4 regions of the Pantoea sp. NSTU24 genome follow, and region 1 is predicted to be linked to each of the others. Evidence: predicted binding sites of a transcription regulator. Region 1 holds the regulator's gene; each other region holds the start of a gene.
The links. The regulator PhoB, encoded in region 1, activates phosphate uptake and scavenging genes when phosphate is short. The targets are predictions, from matches to a motif close to CTGTCATAAAACTGNCNNAT.
Positions count from the first base shown of each region.

Region 2: pitA (inorganic phosphate transporter PitA) is a predicted target of PhoB. The motif match lies at 3,258-3,277, and genes of this name have one in related genera.
Region 3: opgB (phosphatidylglycerol--membrane-oligosaccharide glycerophosphotransferase) is a predicted target of PhoB. The motif match lies at 1,046-1,065, and genes of this name have one in related genera.
Region 4: ugpB (sn-glycerol-3-phosphate ABC transporter substrate-binding protein UgpB) is a predicted target of PhoB. The motif match lies at 3,436-3,455, and genes of this name have one in related genera.

Region 1 is NZ_JBKIWZ010000001.1:313,829-319,924, reverse strand. It holds gene brnQ (branched-chain amino acid transporter carrier protein BrnQ) at 1-31, opposite strand, end outside; gene ACLHDD_RS01455 (cobalamin-independent methionine synthase II family protein) at 422-1,528, opposite strand; gene ACLHDD_RS01450 (PstS family phosphate ABC transporter substrate-binding protein) at 1,692-2,612, opposite strand; gene phoR (phosphate regulon sensor histidine kinase PhoR) at 2,632-3,945, opposite strand; gene phoB (phosphate response regulator transcription factor PhoB) at 3,960-4,649, opposite strand; gene sbcD (exonuclease subunit SbcD) at 4,847-6,046, shown strand; gene ACLHDD_RS01430 (AAA family ATPase) at 6,043-6,096, shown strand, end outside.
Region 2 is NZ_JBKIWZ010000001.1:3,017,442-3,023,537, reverse strand. It holds gene rsmJ (16S rRNA (guanine(1516)-N(2))-methyltransferase RsmJ) at 1-124, shown strand, start outside; gene uspA (universal stress protein UspA) at 379-816, opposite strand; gene uspB (universal stress protein UspB) at 1,233-1,568, shown strand; gene pitA (inorganic phosphate transporter PitA) at 1,604-3,106, opposite strand; gene ACLHDD_RS14450 (NAD(P)/FAD-dependent oxidoreductase) at 3,351-4,535, shown strand; gene ACLHDD_RS14445 (aldo/keto reductase) at 4,542-5,528, opposite strand; gene ACLHDD_RS14440 (hypothetical protein) at 5,822-6,019, shown strand; gene ACLHDD_RS14435 (hypothetical protein) at 6,021-6,096, shown strand, end outside.
Region 3 is NZ_JBKIWZ010000001.1:3,783,211-3,789,306, forward strand. It holds gene opgB (phosphatidylglycerol--membrane-oligosaccharide glycerophosphotransferase) at 1-961, opposite strand, end outside; gene ACLHDD_RS17915 (tautomerase family protein) at 1,184-1,573, opposite strand; gene ACLHDD_RS17920 (LysR substrate-binding domain-containing protein) at 1,673-2,590, shown strand; gene ACLHDD_RS17925 (glycosyltransferase family 32 protein) at 2,567-3,580, opposite strand; gene ACLHDD_RS17930 (WD40 repeat domain-containing protein) at 4,085-5,050, shown strand; gene ACLHDD_RS17935 (histidine phosphatase family protein) at 5,032-5,586, opposite strand.
Region 4 is NZ_JBKIWZ010000001.1:2,969,966-2,976,061, reverse strand. It holds gene livH (high-affinity branched-chain amino acid ABC transporter permease LivH) at 1-418, shown strand, start outside; gene ACLHDD_RS14250 (high-affinity branched-chain amino acid ABC transporter permease LivM) at 415-1,686, shown strand; gene livG (high-affinity branched-chain amino acid ABC transporter ATP-binding protein LivG) at 1,683-2,447, shown strand; gene livF (high-affinity branched-chain amino acid ABC transporter ATP-binding protein LivF) at 2,449-3,162, shown strand; gene ugpB (sn-glycerol-3-phosphate ABC transporter substrate-binding protein UgpB) at 3,549-4,865, shown strand; gene ugpA (sn-glycerol-3-phosphate ABC transporter permease UgpA) at 4,921-5,808, shown strand; gene ugpE (sn-glycerol-3-phosphate ABC transporter permease UgpE) at 5,805-6,096, shown strand, end outside.

The DNA of each region.
Region 1 (6,096 bases):
GAATGTCCTTCGAAGTTAAACGATGTGTCATACGGCCTGTCACTGATGTTGCGGTGGAAGTTGAGTTTGTGTTGTCCCCCTCGCTGCGTCTGAACCGCGACGACTGACGATGTCAGAGCACGGTGTCCGTCACGGGCTGGCGCGCAGGTGGTTTAATCTGCTGTTATTCTGGTTACAGAGGGATGATTCGACAACGGCGCTAAGTAAAACGTTTATAGCGGTGAAAGGCAATACGGGATCGGAAAACCAGAAGGTTATCCCGCCCTTTTTCCAAAAGGCAGAGGATAGCGTTGATTTTTGCAGCGGGCACACCAGATGATGTGCCTGAAAAGTAATCAGGGCGTGAGAAATTCCCGCATAAACACCCGTTCAGATACACAAAAGGCGCGTTTTACGCGCCTGTCTGCACAACATTACAGTCTTACCAGACCTGTTTCGCGATATCGACCACTAACCGGATCTTCTGCCACTGCTCGGCTTCGCTCAGGCTGTTGCCCTCTTCCGTGGAGGCAAAACCGCACTGCGGGCTCAGGCAGATCTGATCCAGACTGACATATTGCGCCGCTTCCTCCAGCCGGATTTTCACCTGTGCCGGATCCTCCAGCTCCCCTACTTTGGTGGTGATGAGCCCCAGTACGACCTGCTGATGACCGGGCCTGATAAAGCGCAGTGGCTCAAAGCCGCCAGAGCGGGCGTTGTCATACTCCAGGAAGAAGGCGTCCACGTTGACGCTGCCGAACAGGATCTCCGCTACCGGTCCATAGCCGCCCTCTGAAATCCAGGTGGAGCGGAAATTGCCGCGACAGACATGCAGGCCCACGGTCAGATCGGCAGGTTTATCTGCCAGCGCGGTATTCAGCACCTGAGCATAAATCTGCGCCAGCTGTTCCGGGTCGTCGCCGCGCGCCCGGATATCGCGTTTCTGATCCTCAGAGCAGAGGTAAGCCCAGACGGTGTCGTCCAGCTGCAGATAGCGGCAGCCTGCGTCATAAAACGCGCTGATAGCCGCTTTGTAGGTCTGCGCCAGATCGCTGAAGTAATCCGCCAGATCCGGATAAACCTCCGCGTCAATGACTTTGCGGCCTCCACGGAAGTGCAGCACGCTGGGGCTGGGAATGGTCATCTTCGGCACCGCATCGCCGGCAATGCTCTGCAGGAAGCGGAAATGGTCGAGCATCGGATGGTCGGCCGGAAAGCCCAGCTTGCTGACCACTTTTACGCCATGCGCTTTGGTCTGAACGCCATTGAACTGAATGCCCTGCTCCGCCTCATAACGCTCAACGCCCTGCAAGCCGTAGAAGAAGTCGAAGTGCCACCAGCCGCGACGAAACTCGCCATCCGTCACTACCTTCAGGCCATTTTCACGCTGTTTCGCGACCACATCACGAATCGCCGCATCTTCAACCTCACGCAGTGCAGCGGCATCGATCTCACCGGCTGAAAACTGTTCGCGCGCCTGTTTAATGGCGGCAGGTCGCAGGAAGCTGCCGACGGTGTCGGCACGGAATGGGGCCGTTTCTCTTTGCATGATCACTCCTTTCTCGCCTGCCGGTAATGACGGCAGGAAATAGTTGCATTCTGATATGATCAGCCATCTGGATGGCTAAACGTCTGAGCGCAGAGTGGCACGCGCGCGGCGCGGCTGCAACTGAAGAAAATTCAGTGATGATGAAATTAATTCATGTTTGAGACTATTTCAGGGAAGCCTGTGCCTGGGCGATCTGGCTTTCCGACAGCGGCAGATAACCCGCTTCGCTGACACGCCGCTGTCCCTGAACCGAGAGCACCTGCTGCAGGAAGGCCGCCACCAGCGGCGGCAGCGGCTTACCGGGCGCTTTATTAACGTAGAGATAGAGCGGACGCGCCCAGGGGTAGCGGCCGCTGCGGATGGCGTCGGCGTCCGGAACGATCGCCTGCCCCTGATCGTTGGTTACCGCCACTATTTTTACGCCGCTGAGGTGAAAGCCGAAACTGGCATAGCCGATGCTGCGTGCATTGCCGGCAACCGCCTGTACCACCGCAGCAGAGCCGGGAAACTCCGCCACGTCGCTGCGAAAATCGCCCCGGCAGAGCGCCTGCTGCTTGAAAAATCCCCAGGTGCCCGAAGCGGAGTTGCGGCCATAGCGCTGGATCGGGCGGCTGCGCCACTGCGCCCCGGTCAGACCAAGGTCGCCCCAGCGCAGCGGCACATCGCGCGCGCCACACAGACGCGTCACCGAGAAGATGGCGTCGAGCTGACGCGGCGCAATCTGCTGCAGCGGATTATGCTGATTGACTACCACCACCAGCGCATCCATCGCCACCGGTACGGCCAGCGGCGGATAGCCGTAGCGCGCCTCAAAGGCCCGACGTTCATCGGCCTGCATCGGGCGGCTCATCGGCCCGAGTTGCGCCGCCCCCGCTGCCAGCGCGGTCGGAGCGGTCGAAGAGCCGGAGGCCTGCACCTGCACGTTAACGCCTGGCACCTGACGGCTGAAATCTTCGCTCCATAGCGTCATCAGATAGCCGAGCGTGTCAGACCCCACACTGCTGAGGTTGCCGGCGAGCGCGCCGGGCTGGGCGACCGCCAGCCCCGGCAGCAGAGTCACAATCAGTAAAAGAAGGAAGCGCATCAGGACGATCCGGCAGCGATTAATGAACGGCATTCTCCTGCATCACGCCGCTGACAATCAACCTTGCTGGCAGCGTAAAGGTAAAACAGGTCTCGCTGTTCGGCACGCTGGTGATGTCGAGCCGCGCGTTATGGTGGCTCAGCGCATGTTTCACTATCGCCAGCCCCAGTCCGCTGCCGCCGGTTGCCCGGGAACGCGCTTTATCGACGCGATAGAAACGCTCGGTCAGCCGTGGAATATGCTCTGGCGCAATACCCGGCCCGTTGTCGCACACCCGCAGGGTCGCCCCCTGCTTGCTGCGCAGCCAGCTGATATCAATTCGCGTGCCTGCTGGCGTGTGATTGACGGCGTTGTAAACCAGATTGGAGATGGCGCTGCGCAGCTGCTCATCGTTGCCGAACACCTTAAGGTGAGGATCGGTATGGAAATGAATCTCGTGGCGTCCGCCGCTCAGCGTTGCCGCCTCATGCTGCAGCAGTTTCAGCATCACCGGCACATCCACCTTCTCTTTCAGATCGATGGCCGGCGCGGCCTCGATACGTGACAGCGTCAGCAACTGCTTAACCAGACTGTCCATCCGCCGTGTCTGCTCCGACATAGTGTGTAGCGCCTTGCTGCGTGAAGGCTCGCTCATCACCGCGTCATTCATCATTTCCAGATAGCCCTGCAGCACCGTGAGCGGTGTGCGCAATTCATGGCTGACGTTGGCAAAGAAGTTGCGCCGGGCCCCTTCCAGCTGATGCATCTGCGTGACGTCGCGCGCCACCAGCAGCCACTGCCCCTCGCTGTAGGGCATCACGCGAAATTCCATGTGCAGTTTGTTGTTGAGTACCAGCGTCAGCGGCTTATCAAAATCACGCTGACGGAGGTAGCGTGAGAATTCCGGATAACGCAGAAGGTTGAGGATATTCTGGCCATTATCTTCCGGCCAGCGCAGGCCAAGATGCTGCTGCGCCAGTCCATTGCACCAGAAAATGGTCCCCTCTTCGGTGGTCAGAATCACGGCATCCGGCAACGACTCGGCCCCGCTGCGGAAGCGCTTAATCAGATTACCCAGTTCACGCCGCCGCCGCCGGTTTCGCAGCTGCATCTGATAGAGGCCATAAAACAGCGGCTCCCAGCTGGCACGCCCGGTGGGCGGCGTCATGGTCCGGTCAAGCCACAGCCAGTGCGACAGCCGCATGAGATTGTGAAAATGCCACAACAGCACCGTCAGCACGCTCAGCAGCAGCCACCAGGACAGACCGCCGAACAGCAGGCCCAGCAGCAGCCCGGGCAGGCAGGCCAGCAGCAGTTCTGCGAGTAATCTCTTCCAGGAGAGGCGTTCCAGCACGGTAACAGCTCCGTTTAGTAGCGGGCAGAGAAACGATACCCTGTTCCACGAACGGTTTGTACCATGCGATCGTGGCCGGAGACTTCCAGCGCTTTACGTAAACGGCGAATATGAACATCGACCGTGCGATCTTCCACATAGACATTGGTCCCCCAGACATGGTTGAGCAGCTGTTCGCGGCTGTAAACCCGTTCCGGGTGGGTCATAAAGAAGTGCAGCAGCTTATATTCGGTGGGGCCCATCTCCAGTGGCGTGCTTTCGGACATGACGCGATGTGAAGAGGGATCCAGACTAAGCCCCTGTATTTCAATCACCTCTTCCACGGCCATTGGCGAAATACGCCGCATCACCGCTTTAATTCGCGCCATCAGCTCTTTCGGTGAAAACGGCTTGGTGATGTAATCATCGGCGCCCACTTCCAGCCCGCGAACCCGATCTTCCTCTTCGCCGCGCGCAGTGAGCATCATCACCGGGATATCGCGCGTCATCGCTTCGCGTTTCAGGTGTTTGATAAACTGGATACCACTGCCGCCAGGTAACATCCAGTCCAGCAAAATCAGGTCGGGCCAGGGTTCAATCAGCTTGCCCACGGCGCTGTCATAATCTTCCGCCTCAATCGGCTGATAGTCGTTCTGCTCCAGAACAAAACACAACATTTCGCGGATGGGGGCTTCATCCTCCACAACCAGAATGCGCTTAGCCATTATTACTCCTGCAGATTATGACGGCTGTCACTGAGATTCGCGGCGCCATTATGCGTCAGTTTTGTGACACTTTTATGAAAAACATAACCTGCCTGTAACCTGCTTGAAAATCATTTATGACAGGGCCACGACATTTTTTTGCTTTGGCCGCAGAGCCCGTATAATCGCCGGGCGAATCACAACGGCAGGGATTTATCATGCGCATTATTCATACTGCGGACTGGCATCTGGGGCAGTTCTTCTATAACAAAAGCCGGGCGGCGGAACATCAGGCGTTTCTCGACTGGCTGTTGATCCAGATTGAACAGCATCAGGTGGATGCGCTGATTATCGCGGGCGATCTGTTCGACACCGGAACGCCGCCCAGCTATGCCCGCGAGATGTTCAACCGCTTTGTGGTGGCGCTGCAGCCCACGGGCTGCCAGCTGGTCGTGCTGGCGGGCAACCACGACTCCGTGGCCACGCTGAATGAGTCGCGTGAACTGCTCGCCTGCCTTAATACGCGGGTGATCGCCACGCCGCAGGAAAATGACGACGTGCTGCTGCTCACTACCCGCCAGGGCGAACCGGGCGCGCTGCTGTGCGCCATCCCCTATCTGCGTCCGCGCGATATCCTGCGCAGCCGGGCGGGCCAGTCGGGCCGGGATAAGCAGACCTCGCTGCTGGAGGCGATCGCCAGTCACTATCAGCAGCGTTTCGCCGCCGCACAGGCGCTGGGCCATGCGCTGCCAGTCATCGCGACAGGCCATCTCACTACCGTCGGCGTCAGCCAGAGCGATTCGGTGCGCGACATCTATATCGGTACGCTGGACGCCTTCCCCGCCAGCGCCTTTCCGGCAGCTGACTATATTGCACTGGGGCATATCCACCGCGCCCAGCGCGTCGCGGGCAGCGAGCATATCCGCTACAGCGGCTCGCCGATTCCGCTGAGTTTTGATGAACTGGGCAGCGAAAAAAGCGTCTTTCTGCTGGAGCTCGCGGCCAGCGGCCTGCAATCCGTCACGCCGCTGGTGGTGCCGCAGACGCAGCCGATGCGGATGCTGAAGGGATCGCTGGCGCAGATTGCCGACCAGCTCAATACCTTCAGCACGGATCCGCAGGCGAAGCCCATCTGGCTCGACATTGAGGTCACCACCCAGGAGTATCTCAGCGACCTGCAGCGGCAGGTCGAGAGCCTGACCGCCGCGCTGCCGGTGGAGGTTCTGCTTCTGCGCCGCAGCCGTGAACAGCGGCAGCAGAGTCTGGCGCGGCTCGACAATGAAACCCTGAATGAGCTGAAGGTGGAAGAGGTCTTCGCCCGCCGCCTGGCGCTGGATGAAGCGCTGGATGACACACAGATCGACGAGATGACTACCCTGTTCCGCCAGACGCTGGCCGCCATGGAAGAGACCCAATGAAGATCCTCACGCTCCGGTTCAAAAACCTTAATGCCCTGCGCGGTGAATGG
Region 2 (6,096 bases), 2.7 Mb from region 1:
GGTCAAACGGCCCGACTACGCCCCGCCGCTGGCGGGCGTAGAAACGCAGGCGGCGGTCGTGACCAAAAGCCATCGTTTTGATATCTATCCGCCTCTGACAGGGCTGGCTCACGCGGGGGCGTGACGGGGATGAATGGGGCCCGGCTCATCGGGCATACTTTTGTGCCTTATCAGTAAGGCCTGTTCTGGTGCGCGACGGAGAATAAGGGTGGCGTGATGACAGTCAGGTCTGATAAAGCGCGTCAGTGCGGCGCGTTAATCCTGTCAGGGCGTCATCCGGCGGCGGTGTTTACCCTTTGCTGTCCGGTATTCACCGGGCAAATAAGCGGCTTTTTCGGCATGAAAAAAGCCGGCGAGCGCCGGCTTCGTGAAAGGGAGTTATTCGTCGTCCTCATCGCGTAGCGGCACAATCAGCATGTCGATGTGGACGGTGTTGATTAGCTGGCGGGCCGAGGACATCAGCTTGCTCCAGAAGTCCTGATGATGACCGCATACCACCAGATCGACATCATATTTTTTAATCGCATCCACCAGCACCTGCCCCAGGTCGCCGCTGCCGCTCAGCGTCTCGCTGATCGGATAGCCTGCTGCATCTGACAGTCCTTTCAGTGCGGTATGGGTTTCTTCAGAAATACGCTTCTGCATATCCCCTAAATTGACATCAATCAGGCCGGTGTAGAGATCGGAATAATTCACATCAACGTGAATCAGGGAAATTCTGGCATCGTACGGACACGCCAGCGAGACGGCCTTATCCACCAGCAACTGACTTTCAGGGGAAAGGTCTACTGCAATCAGGATGTGTTTATAAGCCATGATAAAACTCCTTTCACGAGATTAAGGATGGCATCCGGTGTTCCCGCCGCGTCACAGCTTAGCAAAATCCTTTGCGTGAGCGGGCGATAAGCGCCACCAAAGTGTCTGCCTGCGTTGCAGGTGATTCTGTTGTTATCTCCTGAGTATAGCCTTCTCTCATTGTAAATGCTGCCGTCGTCCGCCTGGCTTGTGCAGCCGATCAGGGCTGTTCAGAAATTACTCGCGCTGAACGAAAATCATCGTTGGAAAAAATGTAAAGATTTCTCCTACACTGAAAAAAGGCGGTCCGATTCGCAGCCGCTCAGGGGTCGAAAAATTTTAGCATTCCGGTGATTCAGTGGCTGGTGATATCTGCAGGCGGGCTCAGTGCATGACGCGGGGTCTGCGGCTGCAATTCCGGCCGGGAGGGAGACAAGATGATCAGCACTATTGCGCTTTTCTGGGCTCTTTGTGTGGTGTGTATCGTCAATATGGCGCGCTATTTTTCATCGCTGCGCGCTCTGCTGGCGGTTCTGCGGGGCTGTGACCCGCTGCTGTATCAGTATGTCGATGGTGCAGGATTTTTCACTTCTCACGGCCAGCCGAGCAAACAGGTGCGGCTGGTGACCTATATCTGGGCAAAGCGTTATCTTGATCATCATGATGATGAGTTTATCCGGCGCTGTGAGCGGGTGCGGGGGCAGTTCATTCTGACCAGCGCGCTGTGCGGGCTGGTGGTAATCAGTCTGGTGGGGCTGGCGATCTGGCATTAAAAAAGGGCGACCTGAGTCGCCCTTTTTCGCGGAGATTACACCAGTTTCAGGGCAATCCAGTAGAGCGAACCGGAAAGCAGAATACAGACCGGCAGGGTGAAGATCCACGCCATGGCAATATTCTTGATGGTCCGGCTCTGCAATCCGCCACCGTCGACCAGCATGGTTCCGGCGACCGAAGAGGAGAGGATGTGCGTAGTGGAAACCGGCATACCGGTGTAGCTGGCGATGCCAATCGACAGCGCCGCGGTGACCTGCGCTGACATCCCCTGCGCATAGGTCATGCCTTTTTTACCAATCTTCTCACCGATGGTGGTGGCAACACGACGCCAGCCAATCATCGTACCGGTGCCCAGCGCCAGCGCAACGGCCACAATAATCCAGACAGGCGCGTACTCGATGGTGCCAAGCAGGTCGCTCTTCAGTTTACTGAGGAAACGCTTGTCATCTGCGGAGGTTTCCGGCAGTCGGGCCACTTTGTCCGCGGTATCAGAGATACACAGCAGCAGGCGACGCATGTGACCACGCTGGTCTGTGGTCAGCTGCTCGTAGCTTTGCAGATTGTTCAGCAGCACCTGTGCACCCTGTACCGCCTGTAACGCGCGTGCACTGTCACAGTGGAACTCTTCCGGGCTGGCCGCAGGCACTTCTTCCGGGGTTGGCAGTTCAGGCGGTGCCATCCGGACGATGTGCGTCAGCGACGCATTATGCTGCTGATAGTACTGCTCCAGATGATTGACCGCATCGCGGGTGCGCGTGATGTCATAACCGGAGGCGTTCATGTTGACCACGAACCCGGCAGGCGCCACGCCGATCAGCACCAGCATAATCAGGCCAATCCCTTTCTGACCGTCGTTCGCGCCGTGCGAATAACTCACGCCGATTGCCGAAACAATCAGGGCGATACGGGTCCAGAACGGGGGTTTTTTCTTGCCGTCGATCTTCTCGCGATCGGCAGGCGTCATGTGAATACGCGCCCGTTTTTTGGTACTGCTCCAGTAGCGGCGCAGAATAAAGATCAGGCCACCTGCCAGCACCAGACCGACAATCGGCGACAGGATCAGCGAGAGGAAGATATTCAGCACTTTCGGAATGTTAAGCGCATCAACGACCGACGTTCCGCTCATCAGAGCATTAGTCAGACCGATACCGATGATAGCGCCAATCAGCGTATGGGAACTGGAAGCAGGCAGCCCGAGATACCAGGTGCCAAGGTTCCAGATGATCGCCGCCAGCAGCATAGAGAACACCATGGCGAGACCGTGCGCCGACCCTACATTCAGCAACAGATCGGTGGGAAGCATGTGAACAATCGCGTAAGCCACGCTCAATCCACCGAGCAGCACGCCAAAGAAGTTGAATACACCGGCCATGACCACAGCAAGCTGGGCTCGCATAGCACGGGTATAGATGACCGTCGCAACTGCGTTGGCCGTGTCGTGAAAACCGTTGATTGCTTCGTAAAACAATACAAACAGCAGGGCAAGAACCAATAACAGGCTAGTACTGAGGTCTAGACCAGCAAACAGATGTAGCATAAACGTTACGCCATTTTTGGAGGACATGAACGCGGCGCATTATCCGCGACAACGTGCGGTATGGGAAAGCAAAATATAGTGCTATTTTGGCCTTTCGTCGTAAAAGGATCAGGCAGGCAGGTGAAAAAGGGTCAGATATCAGTCAGATACAATATGACACATTTACGGCAATTTTTTGACGCTGGCGTCTCAGTGAGCAGACCACTACAATCTGCGCCTTTCCCGTTAAGTGAGTAAAACCGCAGTGGAACAGTTTGACGTTATCATCATTGGTGCCGGTGCCGCAGGGCTGTTCTGTGCCGCTCAGGCGGGACAGCGAGGCCTGCGCGTATTGCTGCTGGATAACGGTAAAAAGCCAGGACGTAAGATTCTGATGTCTGGTGGGGGGCGCTGCAACTTCACCAATCTCTACACTGAACCGGCGGCTTATCTGTCGCACAATCCCCACTTCTGTAAGTCGGCGCTGGCGCGTTACACCCAGTGGGATTTTATCGACCTGGTGAATCGCCACGGCATCGCCTGGCATGAGAAAACCCTGGGCCAGCTCTTCTGTGATGATTCTGCTCAGCAGATTGTCGATCTGCTGCTGGCCGAATGTAATAACGGCAATGTCACGCTGCGGCTGCGCAGCGAGGTGCTCAGCGTGGCGCGCGACGACAGCGGTTACACGCTGCAACTCAACGGCAGCACCGTTCAGGCGCAGAAGCTGGTAATCGCCAGTGGTGGCCTGTCGATGCCCGGCCTGGGCGCCTCGCCGTTTGGCTACAAAATCGCGGAGCAGTTCGGCCTGAACGTCTATCCGACGCGCGCTGCGCTGGTGCCCTTTACGCTGCACAAACCGCTGCTGGAGCAGCTGCAGACGCTGTCGGGCGTAGCGCTGGACACCACGATTGATGCGCAGGATGGCACCCGCTTTAAAGAGGCGATGTTGTTCACCCATCGCGGCCTCTCCGGCCCGGCAGTGTTGCAGATCTCCAGCTACTGGCTGCCGGGTGAGTTCGTTACGGTTGATCTGTCGCCCGCCACACCACTGGAGGCGTTTCTAACGGCACAGCGCAATGCGCACCCTAACCTGAGCCTGAAAAACAGTCTGGCGAAGATCCTGCCGAAGCGGCTGGTGGAAGTGTTGCAGGGGATGAAGATGGTGCCGGATGTCACGCTGAAGCAGCTCAACAGCAGAGCGCAGAGTGAACTGGCGCAGGCGCTGCATGCCTGGCGCATCCAGCCAAATGGCACGGAGGGCTACCGGACGGCGGAGGTGACGCTCGGCGGCGTGGATACCACCCAGCTCTCCTCGAAAACGATGGAAGCGCGCGGGGTGCCGGGCCTCTACTTTATCGGTGAAGTCGCCGATGTCACCGGCTGGCTGGGCGGCTATAACTTCCAGTGGGCCTGGAGTTCCGCCTGGGCCTGCGCCCAGGCGTTGTAAGCAGACTTACCAGCGCTGATGCACATGCGGCGCAATCTTTTCCTGATAGATCTGCTTCAGCGCGGTCATCGTCTCTGCAGAGAGAGCCTCCACGCTGCTGGCACGGGCGTTGGCTTCCGCCTGCTCACGGTTTTTCGCGCCGGGGATGACCACGCTGACATCCTCGTTCATCAGGATCCAGCGCAGCGCAAACATCGCCATCGTGATATCACCCGGCACCAGTTGCCGAATCTCCCCGACCGCGTCCAGTGCAATCTCATAGGGTACACCTGAGAAGGTTTCGCCTTTATCGAACGCTTCACCCTCACGGTTAAAACTGCGGTGATCGTCAGCGGCGAAGACACTGTCGGCACGCATCTTACCGGTCAGCAGGCCAGACGCCAGCGGCACGCGGGCGATGATCGCCACATCCCGTTGTTTTGCTTCACGCAGCAGCCGTTCTGCCGGACGCTGGCGGAAAATGTTGTAGATCAGCTGAATGGACGAGACGTTGGGAAATTCCAGCGCCTTCAGGCCTTCCTCGACTTTCTCAACGGAGACACCGTAGTGACGAATCTTCCCGTCGGCCACCATCTCATCCATGACGGCGAAGACATCCGGGTTGTAGTAAACCTCTGTTGGCGGGCAGTGCAGCTGCACCAGATCCAGGGTGTCGGTCTGCAGATTTTCCCGTGACCGGTCAATAAAGGCGTTGAGGTTCTCTGCCGTATAGCCCTGAGCGACGTGGGGCGAGAGGCGACGGCCCAGTTTGGTGGCCACAAACGGGCGTTCTCCGCCGCGCGCATTCAGCACCTCAGCAATGATTTTTTCGGAGCGGCCATCGCCATAGACATCGGCGGTATCAATAAACGTGACACCCGCATCCAGCGCGGCGTTGAGGGCCGCCCTGGCATCCTCCAGGCTCACTTCTCCCCAGGTGCCGCCAATGGCCCACGCGCCAAAACCAATTTCAGAGACGCGCTGACCGGTACGGCCCAGTGTTCGTAGTTTCATGCAAACATTCCTCGATGCGTTTCAGACAGGGTGACAGAAAAAGGCTGACTACTGAGCTTAGTGCTTTCTGGCGCTGAGACGACCAGACAACCCGGCAGGCCTGCGCGGGCAAAGTGAGAGGATGCATCGGCAGGCTGCTGGTTACGTTGAAGTTTTCAGCAGTAAACGGTGCCTTCTGACCGCTTACCGCTTCGCTAATTAATTGATTTTAAGAAATTTCACCTGAAATTAATCAGGCGAGAGTGTGGATTCGGTCACATACTTCATGTTTTCAGGCTATCAGGTGGAACGTAATGTTCAGATTGATTAAGTCGGTCTTTGCCAGTCCCGAGAAATTTCTGCAGATCATGAGCCGTCAGGATATCAATGACTCCATCGCAGAAGGTGAAAGGATCATCGTTGATGAAAACGGCAATATCTCAGTCAATACGCTGAGCGAGGAAGTCCATGAAGATTTTGCCCGCCATGTGAACACGTTAAAGGGAGTATGAGGTGGGTACCGCGATATTTATGGTGTTGATGGTCAGTGGTTACTGGTACACCAGCCGTGATTTAAACAGCCGTTTTA
Region 3 (6,096 bases), 3.5 Mb from region 1:
AGAGTTCCTGATACTTCTCAAAGACTTCGTCCAGTACCGTATCGTCGTAATAGCCCCAGTTATTGCGGTACGCCGGATCGGCGACACGGCTTTTCAGCTCCTGCGAGCCATAGAGGTTTTTGGGATCAAAACCGTGGGATTTCAGGAAAATATCCTTACCGGCAAAGCGCAGATCGGCACCCTGAATAAACCAGTTTTCGTAACCTGAGTTTTTCAGGATGTCGCCCAGACAGACATTCTGCGGATAGAAGCTGGAGAGCGAGGCCGATGCATTGCCGTCAAACGGCGCAAAGAGCGGAATACCGCATTGTGAGGCGACCATGCCCGCAATGGTGTAATCGGTGCCCGGCAGCTGTTCGGTCTGGCTGAAGTCAATGCTCTGCGCTTTCTGACGGTTCAGTTCCGGCGCTAAACCCGGGAAAGCGGTGGCGTCGAAATAGGTGCGCTCCAGGCTCTCACCATAAATGTAAACCACGTTGAGGTGCGGCTTCTCAATGTGGTTGCGCGGCACTTTATAAAAGTTATCGAAGTCAGAATCGGCCAGCTGGGTGTGTGACACCACCAGTGTGGCGACCTGCCGAAAGGCGGGTGTCGTCTGAACCGAACCCAGCGCACAGACCGCTGCCAGCAGCGACCAGCCCAGATGATGCGGACGCTTACGCCGCCGCAGGATCCACGACAGCAGACAGAACAGCAAAAACAGCACGATAATCAGGCCAATCGCCGGCACCACATATTTACTGACGCCCGCGCCGGTCAGACTGTTGGTGAGGGTATAAAGCACCGCATCATTAATGCCGTCACCGGTAAAATAGTTGCTGGCATACAGGGTGGCATTCAGAACAACGAATAGCACCAGCAGAAGAAGAACAAGTATGAACCAGAATTTATTACGCCCGGCTTTACAGGAATAGATTGCAATAGCGGCCAGAAATAACGCGACGGACACCAATTCGGACAACGGAAAATCCTCTCTCTACAGGCTACGCGAGGCGTCGCGCAACCGGCCACCTTCGTGGGATGGTTTTTCGACAATCTATATGGGCTGTCATCAGGCTGCAACATATCCGGTCCGATTTGTGCAGTGATGAACAGATTGGCTGAGGGTCATTTAAGAAGAGAGGTTATCAGGCGTGACGGTGGCTGACGCGCACCGTCAATCGCGCAGGGATCAGGCCGCTTTTCAGAGTTTGCCGGTGAGATACTGCGCTTCGCCATCGGCAAAGCTCCAGTCACCTTTATCGTTAGTAATAAAGCTGATCATCAGGTCATTGCCCTGAACGCCACAATGCTCACGCAGCTCCCGCGCCAGTTCGGCCATAAAATGCTGTTTCTGCTCAGTGCTGCGCGGGCTGGTATAGACCCGGACCATCACCAGATTGTCACTGCGGCTGAATCCCAGCCCGGTATCCTGGAAGACCATCTGATAACGCTTGTTTTCCTGAACAATCTGGTAGCGGTCGCGTTCCGGCACCTTAAAGGCGGTAAGCACGGCACGGTGCGCCGCATCCAGCAGAGTACGCACTTCTGATTCTGAACGGCCTTCAATCACATCAAATTGCAGCAGCGGCATAGCAGAGTCCTCATTGGGGGTAAGCACCCTATGGTGACCACTTTATCCGGCGGGAAAAAGCGCGTAGCCTGAATTGATTATTCATTATAGTGAACAATGATGGCAGAGATGAAAACCGATACGCTGTGGGAGCATCTGCACTGGCTGACCGTGCTGGCCGATCAGGGCAGCTTTACCCGTGCGGCTGAGCGGCTCGGCGTCAGTAAAGCAGCAATGAGCCAGAAAATTAAAGAGCTGGAGGCGCAGGCTGGTGTGCTGCTGGTGCAGCGCACCACGCGCAGCGTCCGGCTAACCTCGGCGGGCGAAAAGCTGGTGGAAGAGCTGCGCGATCCCTTTACCCGCATCGAACAGAGCTTTTTCAGCGTGCGCGACAGGGCAGGGCCGGTACGTGGTCTGGTGCGCATCACTGCGCCAGTGGCCTTTGCCCGTCAGCAACTGGTGCCGCTGATTGGGGAGTTTTTGCGTGACTATCCTCAGGTTCGTCTGCAGCTGGATGTCACCGATCGTCTTGTCTCGCTGAGTCATGAGGGCTATGACCTGGCGATCCGGCACAGCGACACGCTGCCGGAAACACATGTGGCGCTGCCGCTGTGTGAAACGCAGACGTTGCTGGTCGCCTCCCCCGCTTATCTCAGGGCGCAGGGCGTTCCGCAGTGCCCGCAGGATCTGGCGCAGCATAACTGCCTTTACTATCCGCGTGGCGTGGAGTCACCGCGCTGGCGCTTTGTCACGCCTGCAGAGAGTGAATCAATGCAGGTACAGATTGCGGGCAGCTTCGCCACCAATAACAGCGAGTCGATCCGCGATGCGGCTCTTCAGGGGCTGGGAATCGCCATGCTGCCCGATTTCAGCGCCCGTGAGGCGCTGGCGGCGGGGACATTGCGGCGGGTGCTGCCCGAGTGGCAGCCGGTGGAGGCTTTCGCGACCCGCCTGTGGATCGTGCGACCCTGGGCGGCCCAGGTGCCGCGTGCAGTCACCACCTTTACACACTGGCTACGCGCGCGCTTTGGCCATTGAGGGCAGGGCCAGCGCAGAAGGCGCAGTGTGCATCATCGCCCCAATCAGGCTGCTGCGATTATAGAGGCCGAGCCGCAGATTGAAGTCGAGATGCAGCCGCTCGTTGCCGGTTAATTTGATAATGGGTGGCGGCGTCTGCGGCCGCTGGTGAAACATCACCGACTGCGCAAAGGCGCTGCTGCTGTCGGCATGGAGACGCTGATAATACCAGGCGCTGGCTTCACCTTTTCGCAGATAGAGGTTGGCCCGCCGGTATTCCCGCATCGCGACCTGCTGCGCTATCGCCAGCAGATGGCGGGAGGGATTCTCCATACTCTGCACAATCAGTGGAAAATCGTCGCGTTTCTTCAGCTCGTGGAAATAGTTGCGGATACCGAGGTTTTTAACCGGTGCCAGCTGCTTCAGCCATTCACGAATAAACGGGTTTTGCGCGGGTGCGGCAATAAACCAGCTCTCGATAACGGGTGCCAGCAGGTTCATCGTGGCTTGCTCACGGTAATAGCCAATCAGATCCATCGGACGCGCTTCATGTGCGCGATGTACCCACGCGAGATTTTCAAACAGCAGGGTGCTGCAATCAATACCGATGCCGCCGTAGCGATGAATCAGCTCAAGCCGGATGATCTCACTTTTATGGGCCAGTGTCAGATCGGAAGAGGTCAGGCTGAAGTCGGGCAGCCATTGCGGCAGCGTGCGCTGAGTCACCAGATAGACCTGGTGGTCCGGGTTATCCCGCCGGATATTACGGATGTTCAGTGCCATTGAGGCGGGCAGGCGGTCGTGATGCCATACCATCCAGACAATTTTGGGAATAGCCGGTAATGCTTTCTGTTGTGCGACTAAAACCACGTTACTTTCCTGCCCCGGATCATATTCCGGCGCCTGAAGACGGCTCTGCTGTTTTTTATTCCATAACATCTGGCTACTGAACGAGATTCTTTTCCAGTTGCGCCAGATTTTATGTGCCGGACGCTGACGAAGTGAAGTCATGGTACACCTGTTATTTTTATTTTCCCGTTATCGTGCAGGCTCTGTCCGTTCCGCCAGAGGCGTAAACGTGCGGGGTTGCAGACCGGCTGCAAGCCCATGATTACGGGACGTGTTGAAGAGTTTTCCCTGATGGCGACGCAGTGCGAAAGTGCGCGATAGTTTCCTCACGGCGGATTAATTGCACTGCATCTTTTTAATAAAACATTATTTACGCATTAGCTATCTCTTTTTTTGACTTTAGGATAATACGGAAATAATCCGGTCACCTTCTGAGAATAATAATGCCGACAGCGTTAATCATTTATTTAAATGCGGCAACCGCCTGGTTTAAGGAATATCTGAAGATAATCTGAAGCGAGTGGGATGAATGGCGGGCAGGCGCGTGTCTCAGGTTACCGTTGGCCTTAAAATGTGGCGTAAGCATGGCTCATCAGTGCGCAGAACCGGACAGCATCAGAGAGCATTGTCTACGCTTAAGAAGAACTTACTGAGAAAGGAGCACGCATGCAGAGTGAATCCTATGGTTTACTGGCGGTTGATAAGCAGGGCAATCGCGTCCTTTTCCTGAATCCGGAGACGTTCGCCGTCGAGCGGGAACTGAACGCCTTTCCGCCGCGCCCGCATGAACTTCTGATGCTGGCGCCGTGGGGAAAAGCGTACGTACCGATCTATGGGGACGGCGTTCACGGTGATAATCCGCATCCGGGTCACAAAGTCGCGATTATCGATTTACAGCGTCGGGCGATCAGCGGCTTTATCGATCTGTCGCCGCTGCGGGCCCCGCACAGCGGGCAGCTGGGGCGGGATGGCAAGGTCTATCTCTGCTGTGAGCAGAGTGCCGCCGTCGCAGTGATCGATCCGCTGACCGACAGCGTGGAAAAAGTGATTCCGATCCCTTCGCATAATGCTCATCGTCTGACGCTGTCACCCAGCGGGCGCAAACTGTTCACCGATAACGAAGAAGATGCGACCATTACCGTGGTAGACCTCTGTGAGGCAGAAGGGCGGGTCATCGATACGATCCTGCTGCCCGGCTCTATCGCGGGTATTGCCGCCTCGCCAAAACACCCTTATCTGGTCGCCAGCGCCGCCGATGCACCGCTGCTCTATGTAATCGATCGACAGAGCCACCGTATCCGTCAGCGCCTGACGCTGCCGGGCCATCAGCAGCCCTGTCAGGTGGTGCGTTTCAGCGCAGACGGGGAACAACTGGTGGCAATAGGTAACCAGGAGCCGCTGGTCACGCTGTTTGACGATCTGCTGAATCCGCTCGGTGATATCGGCACAGGCCGGATGCCGATGGACGGGTGCTTCACACCCGACAGGCAACAACTGCTGATTGCCAATCAGGGTGACGGCACACTGAGTGTGATTGACCTGACACAGCGAAAAGTCATTGCCACGCCGCATGTCGGCACGGGTTGTGAGGTCCTGGGCTATTTTCCACGCGATCAGATAAATGGCCGGTGATAGATAGCGGAGCTCCAGTGACGACTGCTGGCATGCTTTTCCGCCTGCCAGCCGCGCTTGCGTAATTCGCGCGCAATCATTTTGTTCATAATGCCATGCCCGAGCAGCAGTACCGTGCCGTGTTCTGAGTGCGCGATCAGCTTTTCCGCCGCTGCCGAAGCACGGCTGCGGGCATGGTGCAGTGACTCCGTTTCACCCGCATATCCGCAGAACCATAACAGGCGCAGCAGGGCCAGCCAGCACACGGTGGGCAGCTCTATCACGCCGCGCCGCAGCAGGGGCACAGCGACTTCGCTGAACAGCGCATCAATCTCATGCGGCTGCAGACCGAGCTGGCTCAGGGAAGACTGCGCGCGGGGCAGAGGACTACAGACCACCACCGTTGCCTGGCGTGCAATCGCCACGCTGCGTGGTGGCGGACCGTCATTGGCCTGTGACTGATCATAGGCTTCACACCACTCTGCCAGCGTCTGCACGTTGTGGCGGCCCGTAGCCCGGTGGTCAGGTTTACCGTGTCGCATCAGAATAATTGTCATCGCATCTCTGTCCGGCTTTTTGCCCAGAGTAACGCATTGTCTCTTCTCGCAGCCATTTTTCAGCATGAACAGGGTATGTCATCAGACGGTCACGGCGCTGTGCGATAACCGGCTGTGATGAAAGGGACATAGCCCAGTCTTCTTCCGCTTAATGATTAGAGAAAATGGTAATTTACTCTCATGGGTGATCTTTTTTTGCGCGACAAAAAGCAGTTAACTGCCTGAATTTGCGCTAAAAATGTGTGATGATGTAGAGTGATAGTGAAGTTTTCCTAACAATTTTCGTCAGGATCTCTTGATTTATCTACGCGCGTAGATACACTAAGTCCCCAGTGATTGCTCACGGTGCCTGATGCACAGTCGGCTCCATTGATGGTTAAGTTACATTTGTTCAGTTTAAGCGACCGATGAAAAAAACATCGGCGAGACGGGGCGATGAATATGATTCCAACACCAGGGAATCCTTTAACCTTTCATCATGGTTAGTCAACTGAACGTCATCATTGTGGG
Region 4 (6,096 bases), 2.7 Mb from region 1:
TCTGACCACCTTTATCCGCTATTCCCGCATGGGCCGCGCCTGTCGCGCCTGCGCAGAAGATCTGAAAATGGCCAGCCTGCTGGGCATCAATACTGACCGTGTGATCTCGCTGACCTTTGTCATCGGGGCGGCAATGGCTGCCGTCGCTGGCGTGTTGCTGGGTCAGTTCTACGGTTCGATCAATCCCTTTATCGGCTTTATGGCCGGTATGAAGGCGTTCACCGCCGCCGTGCTGGGCGGGATTGGCAGCATTCCCGGCGCGATGATTGGTGGCCTGGTGCTCGGCATTGCTGAAGCGCTGACCTCCGCCTATCTCAGTACGGAATATAAAGATGTGGTCTCCTTTGCGCTGCTGATTGGAGTATTGCTGGTGATGCCGACCGGGATTCTGGGTCGTCCGGAGGTGGAAAAAGTATGAAATCCTCCTTCATCAATGCGCTGCTCTCTGCCGTTATGCTGCTGGTACTGGCCAGCTTCTTTATGGGGCTGCGCCTGGGTCTCGACGGCACCCGCCTGGTGGTGCAGAGTGCAGGCGAAGTGCGCTGGAACTGGATCTTTGTCGGCTGCGGCGTGGTCTTCCTGTTTCAGCTGTTACGCCCGTTCTGGCAGCGCGGTCTGAAAAAAGTGTCCGGCCCGGCGCTGGTACTGCCGGGTATCGACGGCTCCACGCCGAAGCAGAAGATTTTTATGCTGGCGCTCATCATCGTGGCCGTCGCCTGGCCCTTTTTCGTTTCGCGCGGCGCGGTGGATATCGCCACGCTGACGCTGATCTATGTCATGCTTGGTCTGGGATTAAACGTCGTGGTCGGCCTTTCAGGACTGCTGGTGCTCGGCTATGGCGGTTTCTACGCCATCGGTGCCTACACCTTCGCGCTGCTGAACCACTATTTTGGCCTCGGCTTTTGGGAGTGCCTGCCGCTGGCAGGTATCGTCTCGGCGCTGTTCGGGTTGCTGCTCGGTTTTCCGGTGTTGCGTCTGCGCGGAGACTATCTGGCGATCGTGACGCTCGGCTTCGGTGAGATTGTGCGTATTCTGCTGCTGAACAATACGGCGATTACCGGCGGGCCTAACGGCATTGCGCAGATCCCTAAGCCATCACTGTTTGGCCTGGAGTTTGGCCGCAAAGTCTCTGAGGGGGGCTGGAGCACCTTTCATGAATTCTTTGGCCTGAAATATGACCCCAGTGACCGCGTGATTTTCCTCTATCTGGTGGCACTGCTGCTGGTAGCCCTGACGCTGTTTGTGATCAACCGGCTGCTGCGGATGCCGCTGGGCCGCGCCTGGGAAGCGCTGCGCGAGGATGAGATTGCCTGTCGTTCGCTGGGTCTGAGTCCGACCCGTATCAAACTGACCGCTTTTACCATCAGTGCCGCTTTTGCCGGTTTTGCGGGTACGCTGTTTGCGGCGCGTCAGGGCTTTGTCAGTCCGGAATCCTTTACCTTTGTCGAATCCGCCTTTGTGCTGGCCATTGTGGTTCTGGGCGGCATGGGTTCTCAGTTTGCGGTAATCCTGGCGGCCATTCTGCTGGTGGTATCACGTGAACTGATGCGCGATCTGAATGAGTACAGCATGCTGGTGCTGGGAGGCCTGATGGTGCTGATGATGATCTGGCGTCCCCAGGGACTGTTGCCGATGAAACGTCCACATCTGAAACTCAGAACCGGTAAAAAAGGAGAGCAGGCATGAAGCCTTTATTAGCCGTTGAAGGCCTGATGATGCGCTTCGGCGGTCTGTTAGCCGTAAACAATGTGGCGCTGGAGCTGCGTCCGCAGGAGATCGTGTCGCTGATTGGGCCAAACGGGGCCGGTAAAACCACCGTATTTAACTGCCTGACCGGCTTTTACAAGCCGACCGGTGGCAGTATTAAACTGCGCGATCAGCATCTGGAAGGTCTGCCGGGCCAGAAGATTGCGCAAATGGGCATCGTACGCACCTTCCAGCATGTACGTCTGTTCCGTGAGATGACGGTTATTGAAAATCTGCTGGTCGCACAGCATCAGCATCTGAAGAGCGGCGTGTTCTCCGGCCTGCTGAAAACCCCGGCGTTTCGCCGCACTGAGAGTGAAGCGCTGGATCGTGCTGCAACCTGGCTGGAGCGGGTTGGTCTGCTCGATCTGGCTAACCGCCAGGCGGGTAACCTTGCCTATGGTCAGCAGCGCAGGCTGGAGATTGCGCGCTGCATGGTGACACGCCCGGCAATCCTGATGCTGGATGAACCGGCCGCAGGCCTCAACCCCAAAGAGACGCACGAACTGGATGCGCTGATCGCGGAGCTGCGGGGCGAACACAAGGTGTCGGTGCTGCTGATTGAACATGATATGAAACTGGTGATGGGTATTTCTGACCGCATTTACGTGGTGAATCAGGGAACGCCACTGGCTAACGGCACGCCGGAGGAAATTCGTAACCATCCGGATGTCATTCGTGCCTATTTAGGAGAGGCCTGAGATGGCAGAGACAATGTTAACCATTGAAAACGTCAGTGCGCACTATGGCAAGATTCAGGCGCTGCATAACGTCAGCCTCTCAATCAACCAGGGCGAGATCGTCACCCTGATCGGGGCCAACGGCGCCGGGAAAACCACGCTGCTGGGGACGCTATGTGGCGAACCGCGCGCGACCCAGGGCACCATCACCTTTGATGGCAAAGCCATTACCGACTGGCAGACGTCGCGCATTATGCGTGAGGCTATTGCCATCGTGCCGGAAGGACGCCGGGTCTTTTCACGCATGACGGTGGAAGAGAACCTGGCGATGGGCGGCTTTTTTGCCAGCCGCCAGGAGTATCTGACACGCATCCGGCGTGTCTATGAACTCTTTCCGCGTCTGGATGAGCGTAAAATCCAGCGCGCCGGTACGATGTCGGGCGGTGAGCAGCAGATGCTGGCGATTGGCCGTGCGCTGATGAGCCAGCCGCGCCTGCTGCTTCTGGATGAGCCATCGCTGGGGCTGGCACCGATCATTATTCAGCAGATTTTCGACACCATTGAGCAGCTGCGCAGCGAGGGGATGACCATCTTCCTGGTCGAGCAGAATGCCAATCAGGCGCTGAAGCTGGCGGATCGGGGTTATGTGCTGGAGAACGGGCATGTGGTGCTCGAAGACACCGGTGCCGCACTCCTGTCCAACGAAGCCGTCCGCAGCGCGTACCTCGGCGCTTAACCTTTAGAGGCCTGGCTTACTTGCCATTTCGACACCGGGCAGTGCCAGCATTCCTCACGGACTTCAGTACGCTCCGGATGCTGTGCGCCCGGTGCCGGACTGCCTGCGCCGCCGACGGCCCTGAGTGACGGTGAGGATGGCCTGATGGGCGTGATTTAAAACCTCAGTCAGGCCTTTTCAGCTTCCGGTCGCTTTGCAATTTATGTCACTAAAAACTGGCAGCGTGGGCGTTTTGCCGCCGCGCGGCCAGCGTCCTCTTTTCCTCAATAAAGCCTGTCATCCGTCTGTCATCTGCCTGTTATTAATCCGTCATTTTTCCGTGTCATGTTACTTCGCGAACCAGAAATCCGTGATTTCACGCGTATTTACCTGCACAGGAAAACTTTATGTCCGTCGTTACCTTTCGTCGTAGCCTGATGAGCGCGCTGCTCGGTCTGGCGATCAGCGGCCAGGCGCTTGCCGCTACTGAGATCCCTTTCTGGCACTCCATGGAAGGCGAGTTAGGCAAAGAAGTCGATTCGCTGGCACAGCGATTTAATCAGACCCACCCCGATTACAAAATCGTTCCGACCTACAAAGGTAACTACGAGCAGAGTCTGGCCGCCGGGATTGCGGCAGTGCGCAGCGGTAAAGCGCCTGCGGTGCTGCAGGTCTATGAAGTCGGCACGGCAACCATGATGGCTTCTCAGGCAATCGTGCCGGTGCATCAGGTGTTCAAAGATGCGGGCATCCCCTTCGACGAGAAGCAGTTCGTGCCTACCGTGGCGGGATATTACAGCGACAGCAAAGGCCAGCTGATCTCTCAGCCGTTCAACAGCTCGACGCCGGTGCTCTATTACAACAAAGACGCTTTTAAAAAAGCGGGCCTGGACCCGGACCAGCCGCCGAAAACCTGGCAGGCGCTGGCGACGGATGCCGCCGCACTGCGTAAGTCGGGCATGAGCTGCGGCTACGCCAGTGGCTGGCAGGGCTGGATCCAGATTGAAAACTTCAGCGCCTGGCATGCCCTGCCGGTGGCGACGAAAAACAACGGATTTGACGGGCTGGATGCGGTTCTGGAATTCAACAAGCCGGTGCAGGTTCGCCACATCGAACTGCTGGAAGCGATGAACAAAAAAGGGGACTTCACCTACTTTGGCCGCAAGGATGAGTCCACCGCCAAGTTCTACAACGGTGACTGCGGCATCACGACCGCCTCCTCAGGATCGCTGGCCGATATCCGCCATTACGCAAAATTTAACTTCGGCGTGGGCATGATGCCGTATGACGACACCGTGCCGGAGGCGCCGCAGAACGCCCTGATCGGCGGTGCCAGCCTGTGGGTAATGAAAGGCAAGGATGCGGCAACCTACAAAGGCGTCGCCGAATTCATGCAGTTCCTGGCTAAGCCGGAAATCGCCGCAGAGTGGCACCAGAAAACCGGCTACCTGCCGATTACCACCGCCGCCTACGCGCTGACGAAGCAGCAGGGCTTCTACGACAAAAATCCGGGTGCGGATATCGCCACCCGCCAGATGATGAACAAGCCGCCGCTGCCGTTCACAAAAGGGATGCGTCTGGGCAACATGCCGCAGATCCGTACCGTGATCGACGAGGAGCTGGAAAGCGTCTGGACCGGTAAACAGTCGCCGCAGAACGCGCTGGACAACGCAGTGAAGCGCGGCAACGCACTGCTGCGCCGCTTCGAACAGCAGGTGAAATAATCTCTCCTTGCGGGCCAGCCCGGGCTGGCCCGCGCTTTCTGACGCCAGGTACGCCATGTCTTCATCCCGTCCGGTCTTTCGCACCAGCCTGTTACCCTATCTGCTGGTGCTGCCGCAGCTGCTGATTACCGCCATTTTCTTTCTCTGGCCCGCCGGTGAGGCGCTGTGGTATTCGCTGCAAAGCCTCGATCCCTTTGGCATTTCCAGCCGCTTTGTCGGACTGGAAAACTTCAGGCGGTTGTTTGCCGATCCCTATTATCTCGACACCTTCTGGACCACCCTGAAATTCAGCGGAATGGTGACGGTGTTCGGTATGCTCTCGTCTCTGCTGCTGGCGGCGCTGGTGGACTATGTGGTGCGCCTTCGCCGCCTCTATCAGACGCTGCTGCTGCTGCCCTACGCCGTCGCGCCGGTGGTGGCGGCAGTACTCTGGATGTTCCTGTTTAATCCCGGGCTGGGCCTGTTCAGCTACCTGCTGAACTACCTCGGCTACAACTGGAACTATGCGCAGAACAGTGGGCAGGCGATGTTTCTGATTGTGCTGGCGTCGATCTGGCAGCAGATGAGCTACAACTTCCTGTTTTTCTTTGCCGCCCTGCAGTCGATCCCGAAATCGCTGGTGGAAGCCGCCGCGATTGACGGCGCGGGGCCGGTACGCCGCTTTTTCAACCTCTCGCTGCCCCTGATCGCGCCGGTCAGCTTCTTTCTGCTGGTGGTCAACCTGATCTACGCCTTCTTCGACACGTTCCCGGTGATCGATGCCGCAACCGGCGGCGGACCGGTGCAGGCGACCACGACGCTGATCTACAAAATCTATCGCGAAGGCTTTACCGGACTGGATCTCTCCTCATCTGCGGCGCAGTCAGTGGTGCTGATGCTGCTGGTGATCGGGCTGACGGTGATCCAGTTCCGCTTTGTCGAACGTAAGGTGCAATATCAATGATTGAGAATCGACGCGGGCTGGATCTCTTCAGCCACATCGTGCTGGTACTGGGCGTGCTCACCATCCTGTTTCCGCTCTATGTCGCTTTTGTGGCGGCCACGCTGGATAACGCGGCGGTCTATCAGGTGCCGATGACGCTGGTGCCCGGTACACATCTGTGGCAGAACATCTCACGCATCTGGACCCACGGCGTCAACGGCAACGGTCCGGCGTTTGGCCTGATGCTGCTCAACAGCATGATCATGGCGCTGGGGATCACGTTCGGCAAAATCACCGTCTCGATGCTGT